Regions from separate parts of the Telmatobacter bradus genome, predicted to be linked through region 1. Evidence: riboswitches for the same ligand, from Rfam matches in the RefSeq annotation. Region 1 holds a riboswitch; each other region holds the start of a gene.

Region 1 (2,258 bases):
GTAGGGCAGCACGACAAAGCCTTCGCGGGCCAGAATCTCCGTTGCCTTGACCGTCTCGGAGTTATCCGGCAAAAGATACTTTGTGTCGCGGATAACTTCGACTTTGACAAAGTCTCCGCAGCCCAGTTCTCTGGCCAAACGTGCGATCCGCACGGCTTCTTCGGCCTTTCTTGCGCCCGACGTGTTGGGCAGCAATGTAATGCCTTCGGGAATATGCGCCAGAATGTTTTCCCTGTCGTTGGTGTTGGCGCGTCGTACGGCCAGTGTGACCATCTGCGCTCCAGCATGTTCCACGGCTGCGCGCACTAAATCAAGGCTGTATTTTCCCGAGCCCAGAATAAAGCGGGAGGTAAATGCGCGCCCTCCCAGAATCAAGCGCTCTTCCGATTGCATAAACAAATCTGTCTCCTGTTCCTGTGTGGATCAGCGTAGGAATGCATGATGAAGTTATTCGCAAGTCATGCTGAAAATCTGAAGCTACCCTCCAGATACCATCCAAACCACATCCACCACATCGCCATCCGCGAGTTGTTTGCCACTGTATTCTGTGCGCGGCACAATCTCTCCATTGCATGCAACGGCAATGCGATTAAGTGGAAAGTGTTCGCGCACGACAAGTTCCGCCAGACTCAGATGATCCGCATCATCCATGCTGTTTCCGTTCAGGGTAATCAAGCTTCTTATCCTCTACTGCTAGGAAGCTGCGCAGCGCTTCCAGCTTGCAAAAACAGCAGTGTGCACATGCGTGCTTTTACAAAGCAAACGAAAACGTGACGGGTTGGAGGGAAGTCCTGCTGGTGTATCTGGTTGCAGAGCACTTGCACACACTTCTCCTGTAAGCAGACAGAAACAGGAGGCTCATGCAATGAATCACGCAGAAGGATTGAAAGCTTCCAACGCCGGCATTATCCGGATCTGGTCGAGGGTATAATCTCAGCCCCACGCATGGAGCACCCCTGTTTCTTGTTGCTTATTTAAGCAGCCCTTGCTCGCGCTGTCAAAGTTTTTCTGCATTTGCAAAAAGATTGTGCGCAGCGCTGAGCTGTGTTTTAATAGCCCTGAGAAACAGGGGTGCTCATCGCAAGTGAGCTGAGAAAATACCCTTTGAACCCGATCCGGATCATGCCGGCGTGGGGAGATTTCAAAGAGCGTTCCTTTCAAGTTATAGCGATTCTGCCCTCTTGTTCTTCAATTCCTTTCAGGACAAGAGGCTCTATGCAATCAAAAACGGCTGAACTGGACGCGCTTCTTCTTCCCACGCTCTATCCCGCTTCGCAAAAACGCTATCTGACGGGAAGCCGTGCAGACTTGCGTGTTCCTTATCGCGAGATAGAGCAAGCTCCAACGCAAACCCGGCATGGATTGGAACGGAATCCTCCCTTGCCTGTCTACGATTGCTCTGGGCCATACACTGACCCCAACAGCCAAGTAGATATTCGCCAGGGTTTGCCACCGTTGCGGCAGGCATGGATTGAAGAACGTGGCGATACAAAGATAGAAACCCGCAGTCAATCTTCTTTTTCGCAGCACATTGTGCGGCGTGCGCGCAGTGGCGGCAACGTGACGCAAATGCACTATGCGCGGCAGGGAAAAATAACTACGGAAATGGAGTTTGTGGCGTTGCGCGAATCCATGCGCCTGCAGGAACTACGCGAGGATCCCGCCTATGCATCGCTGTTGCGTTCGCATCCCGGACAAAGTTTTTCAGCGCGTTTTCCCCAAGAAATTACTCCCGAGTTTGTGCGCGAAGAGATTGCTGCGGGACGCGCCATTCTTCCCGCCAACATCAATCATCCCGAGCTTGAGCCGGCGATTATCGGGCGTAACTTCCGGGTGAAAATTAACGGCAATCTGGGTAACTCTGCCGTCTCGTCCTCGCTGGCGGAAGAAGTGGACAAAATGGTGTGGGCCATCTATTGGGGAGCCGACACCATCATGGACCTTTCCACCGGAAACAATATCCATGAGACGCGGGAAAACATCTTGCGCAATGCTCCTGTTCCCATTGGCACCGTGCCGCTCTATCAGGCGCTGGAAAAGGCAGGAGGCATTGCCGAGGATCTAAGCTGGGAGTTACTGCGGGATACATTGATCGAGCAGGCCGAGCAGGGCGTGGATTACTTCACGCTGCATGCCGGGCTGCGTCTGGCGATGATTCCACTTACGGCTCAAAGACTTACGGGAATTGTCTCGCGCGGTGGATCTATCATGGCTAAGTGGTGCCTTGCTCATCATCAGGAAAACTTTATCTATACGAA
Region 2 (2,258 bases), 300 kb from region 1:
CGGCTTCGAAAGCGCGAAGGGATCATTGGCGTTCAGCACGGTATTTTCGTGATTCTCAAAGACCCCACCATGCAGGCCGTTGGTGCCTGCCTTGCTGACGGTGGTGATGTCGGCCACGCCGCTGAATTCTGCGTTGTTGTTCGATTCCGAGACGCGGATCTCTTCAATCGAATTGAAGCTCGGAAACATTTCGTTGACCGGACCGGAAAACTCCACGCCCACGCTGGAGATGCCGTCGATGGTCACACTGAGCAGTGCGGCAGTAGTGCCCATCACGGCCAGTTCGCCGCTGTCGTCAGTCTGCACACCGGCCTCGGTGGTCAGCGTGGAAATTGGGCTGGTGGATCCGGCAGAACGCGAGTAAATGGCGATGGGCAGGCTCACCAGCTCTTCGCCCACCTTGGTCTCGGCCAGATTCGAGACGTCAGTGTTGATCACCGGAATGGCCTCATCAGCCACAATCACCGTCTGCGTCTCAGCGCCCGGCTTCAACGCCACATCGGCGCGGCGGCTTTCACGGGCATTCAGCGCAAAGGTCGGCAGCGTAACGCTCTCAAAGCCCTGCTCGGAAATGAGCAGCGCGTACTGGCCCACTTCCATGTTCTTGAAAGAGTAGTTACCCGCGGCATCGGTGGTCATGTGGCGCTGAACGGTAGTGCCCACGTCCGTCAGTGTCACCAAAGCTCCGGGAACAAGCGCTCCCGTGGTGTCGCGCACCGTACCCTGAATCGTGCCAAAGGTGGATTGCGCCTGCGCCATGCAGCCCGCAAAAATCAGCAACAACAACAGAAAAAGCACACACGTGCGACAACAACGGACAGGGAGGGACAGCAAATGCATCAATAGATGGCCTTTCAGAAGGGAATGAAGAATCGACCCGTTTTTTACAATTTTTTAATCGGGGGTTCATTCAATACTTTATCGTTCCTTTGCCTGAACGGGACGGCTTTTTTAAAAAAAAACGGCCATGCGAAAAAACACAACCAAACCCGCGCCCCAAGCGGCGATTCCCCGGTTTTCACAAGAGACGAAATGCAACATATTTGGTGCAGTTATTTTCCACCCGTTTGCATCCACTTTCGGGAAGTGTTTCAATGAGCTTATTGAAACAGGGGTGCTCCACTGTGGTGGGGCTGAGAAAACACCCTAGAACCCGATCCGGATAATGCCGGCGTGGGAAGCTTTCAGGGCTTTGTGGCTCTATATGCCGCTTGGCCTCCTCTTCTTCCTCCTTTCCGTGTTCCCCTGCTTCGATCCGTTTTTGTCGAAGGGGGTCCCCATGTCTTCCAGAACTCATACCCTGCGTTTGTCCGCGGTTCTTGCCACCACATTGCAGCTTGCGCTCTTTTCCGCAGGCGCGCAGACGGCAGCCCCGCCGCAAAATGCACCCGGTGCCACGCAAACCAAACTGCCCGGCGTAACCACCACCGTCGTCGTGCATGGCGAAAGCAAGGACGATTACCTGCCGGAGACGCTCACCGTGGGCACACTCGACGGCATGGAGATGAAGAACGCTCCGCTATCGGTCACGGCCGTCACCCGCGAACTGCTCACCGACCAGGGCGCACGCGTGCTCAGCGACGTCATCAAAAACGATGCTTCGGTGGGCGAAGACTACGCCCCGGTGGGCTACTACGGCAACTTCCAGATGCGTGGCTTTCCTCTCGACCTGGCCACCGGGCTGCAAATCAACGGTCTGACCATCGCCGGTGAGCAGGACGTTCCGCTCGAAAACAAGCAGAGCGTCGAATTCCTGAAGGGACTAGCTGGCGTGGAGAGCGGCGTGGCCTCGGCCGGTGGACTGATCAACTACGTCACCAAACGCCCCACAACCATTGAAGCCGTGGATCTAGCCACCGATCAGCGCGGTTCCAGCTACGGCGCCGCCGATCTTGGCCACCTCTTTGGCGCGCGCAAGCAAGTGGGCGCACGGCTCAATCTGGCCGGAGAACGCATCCAGAGCTACGTCAATGGTGCCGACGGCTGGCGCGCTGTGGGCACGGGCGCGGCGGACTGGAAGATTGACTCCCACTCCACACTGACCGCCGACTTTGAGTACCAGCACAAGAACGAACGCTCGGTCAGCGGCTATGAACTACTGAACGGAACCGCACTGCCCGACATTACGCAGATTTATCCCTCGACGATGCTCGGCTTCCAGAGCTGGGCCAAGCCCAACACCTTTGACACCTACAACGCCTCGGCCCGCTATAGCCGCGATCTGACCCACGGCTGGCGCGCCCAGGCGGCCGGAAGCT
Region 3 (2,258 bases), 1.4 Mb from region 1:
CCAGTCAACCGCCAACATCGAAGAAGATACTGGCGTGCTGCGCGTGGCCGATGGTGCGCTCAGTCAGGTAACCAGCCTGCTGAACCGCGCCATCACCCTGGCCACGGAAAGCTCCAACGGCACCCTGAACCAGAGCCAATTGGACGCGGCCAACGACGAGTACCAGTCGATCCTCTCCGAAATTTCGAACATTGGCAAAACCACCACCTACAACCAGCAGTCAGTCTTTGGCACCACGCTCGACGCTTATGTGGGCGACTCCACACTGGCTGGTTCAATGATTGACTCGTTGCACTTCAGCCCACTCACCCTCAGTCACCTGGGCGATTCCGGCGGATCCGTCAGCATGATTCCGGCCACCGACACCACCTCCGCCAAGCTGAGCTATACGCCCGGCTCATCGGTTGACTTGAGCCATACCGATATGAGTACCACGCCCAATGCCCAGTCCACGCTGTATCTGCTGAACAGCGCCATTGCCTCGGTTTCAGCGCAGGATGGCTACCTGGGCACGCAGATCAACACCATGACCGCAGTCAGCTCCATCCTGAACACCCAGTCGGAGAACACACTGGCGGCGCTTAACGCCATTGAGGGCGTGGACTACGCCAAGGCGACCTCGGATCTGGCCAGCGAACAGATCATGATGCAAGGCGCAATCGCCTCACTGGCTCAATCCAACCAGATGTATCAGGATGTTCTGAAGCTGATTCAATAGTTGAATTCATTCCCCACTGACCCGCTTGAGAGTTTTGCCCACCTGCGCTTCCACATCACGAACCTTGCCGCGCAGCCTTCCGGTGGCTCCCTTGCGGTCGTCAATGGTAATGGTGGTCAGCACACGATCGGAAAGCTCCCGCATGCGGCGGTGGCACTGCATGATCGTTTCCATTACAGCGGCTTCTTCGCCTTCCACGATGGTCTGCATGGGGCCCAGCTGGTAATCCAGCCCCGAGGCATCAACAATCTTCAGCGACTCGGCCACCAGATGGCTGACGCTTTCACCCTTGGTCATGGGAACAGCGGAAAAACTGGCAAGCATGACGACTCCTTGGGCGCAAAAACGCTGCGCGCGAAAAATGAACAGGAGTGTCAGGAGAAGTGTCGAAGCGGAAGGAAAAACTTCCCACGCCGGCATGATCCGGATCGGGTGTGAGGGTATCTTCTCAGCCTCATCCTGCAAGGCACCCCTGTTTCTGGCTTTATTGTAGCTCTTCGGCAAAAAGAAAGCGGGCACACCACTCACGTGGTGTGCCCGCTTCTTCATTCAGCAAGAACAAGGATTACCTGGACGGTCCGTCCCGGCAAGTTCCCTAAGCAGCTTCTTCGCCGCCCTTGCCTTCGTCCTTCTTGGCCGCTTCCATAGCTTCTTCAAGCTCTTTGCGCTTCTTGGCCTTGAGGTCGGCGCTCTTGGCGCGCTTGGCACCAAGTTCCTTTTCGGCTCCGAGGAGCTCGAGGAAGGCCTTTTCCGCGCCGTCGCCCTTCTGGAAGCCGGTGCGAACGATGCGCAGGTAGCCGCCCTGACGATCGCCGTAGCGAGGAGCCACGGTGTCGAAGAGGCGGGTGACGGCCGTGTCGGTCTGGAGGAAAGCCAGAGCCTGACGGCGGGAGTGCAGATCAGCCTTCTTGCCAAGGGTGATCATCTTTTCGACGAGCGGGCGAACTGCCTTGGCCTTGGCCACGGTGGTCTCAACGCGATCTTCGACGATGATGGACGTGACCAGGTTGCGCAGCAGGGCGCGACGATGGCTGGTGTTACGTCCGAGTTTGAAACCTGCATTGCGATGGCGCATGAAAATCTCTCCGAATTCAGCTTCTAGCTTCTAGCCTCTAGCTTCTAGCTTTTCTCGCCTGAGGCAGTTCCGGGGCTACCCGGAACTGCCTCAAGCTGGAAGCTAGCAGCTAACAGCTAGCAGCTGTACTTAAAAGTTCTCGGTCTCGGTGGGCAACTGCAGGTCCACCGAATCCAGCGGCTCGTCTTCGTCTTCGAAGTGGCCGTAGCTGGCCGCCAGCGCCGTCGCCGGAGGTACGCTCGTCGGCCCCGGAACCGCATTGCCCTGCTCGTCGATCTTCATTCCCAGCGACAGACCCATCTGGGCCAGGATTTCCTTGATCTCGTTCAGGCTCTTGCGACCGAAGTTCTTGGTCTTGAGCATCTCCGCTTCAGTCTTCTGCACCAGCTCGCCGATGGTCTGGATATTGGCGTTCTTCAGGCAGTTGTAGCTGCGAACGCTGAGTTCCAGTTCTTCGACCGAGCG

What was found. A riboswitch is a leader RNA that binds a small molecule or an ion and turns the genes downstream of it on or off. The one in region 1 is predicted to bind thiamine pyrophosphate.
Region 2: another riboswitch for thiamine pyrophosphate. It lies ahead of ACOBR2_RS02465 (TonB-dependent siderophore receptor); the one in region 1 lies ahead of thiC (phosphomethylpyrimidine synthase ThiC).
Region 3: another riboswitch for thiamine pyrophosphate. It lies ahead of ACOBR2_RS18480 (MTH1187 family thiamine-binding protein); the one in region 1 lies ahead of thiC (phosphomethylpyrimidine synthase ThiC).

The regions. Positions count from the first base shown of each region.
Region 1 covers NZ_CP184532.1:855,074-857,331, forward strand. Annotated here, with positions in the region: gene ACOBR2_RS03635 (thiazole synthase) at 1-393, opposite strand, end outside; gene thiS (sulfur carrier protein ThiS) at 478-675, opposite strand; TPP riboswitch at 875-968, opposite strand; TPP riboswitch at 1,058-1,155, shown strand; gene thiC (phosphomethylpyrimidine synthase ThiC) at 1,216-2,258, shown strand, end outside.
Region 2 covers NZ_CP184532.1:558,809-561,066, reverse strand. Annotated here, with positions in the region: gene ACOBR2_RS02470 (TonB-dependent receptor domain-containing protein) at 1-780, opposite strand, end outside; TPP riboswitch at 1,101-1,198, shown strand; gene ACOBR2_RS02465 (TonB-dependent siderophore receptor) at 1,280-2,258, shown strand, end outside.
Region 3 covers NZ_CP184532.1:4,471,422-4,473,679, forward strand. Annotated here, with positions in the region: gene ACOBR2_RS18475 (flagellin) at 1-718, shown strand, start outside; gene ACOBR2_RS18480 (MTH1187 family thiamine-binding protein) at 725-1,042, opposite strand; TPP riboswitch at 1,107-1,202, opposite strand; partial or broken gene rplQ (50S ribosomal protein L17) at 1,446-1,793, opposite strand; gene ACOBR2_RS18490 (DNA-directed RNA polymerase subunit alpha) at 1,923-2,258, opposite strand, start outside.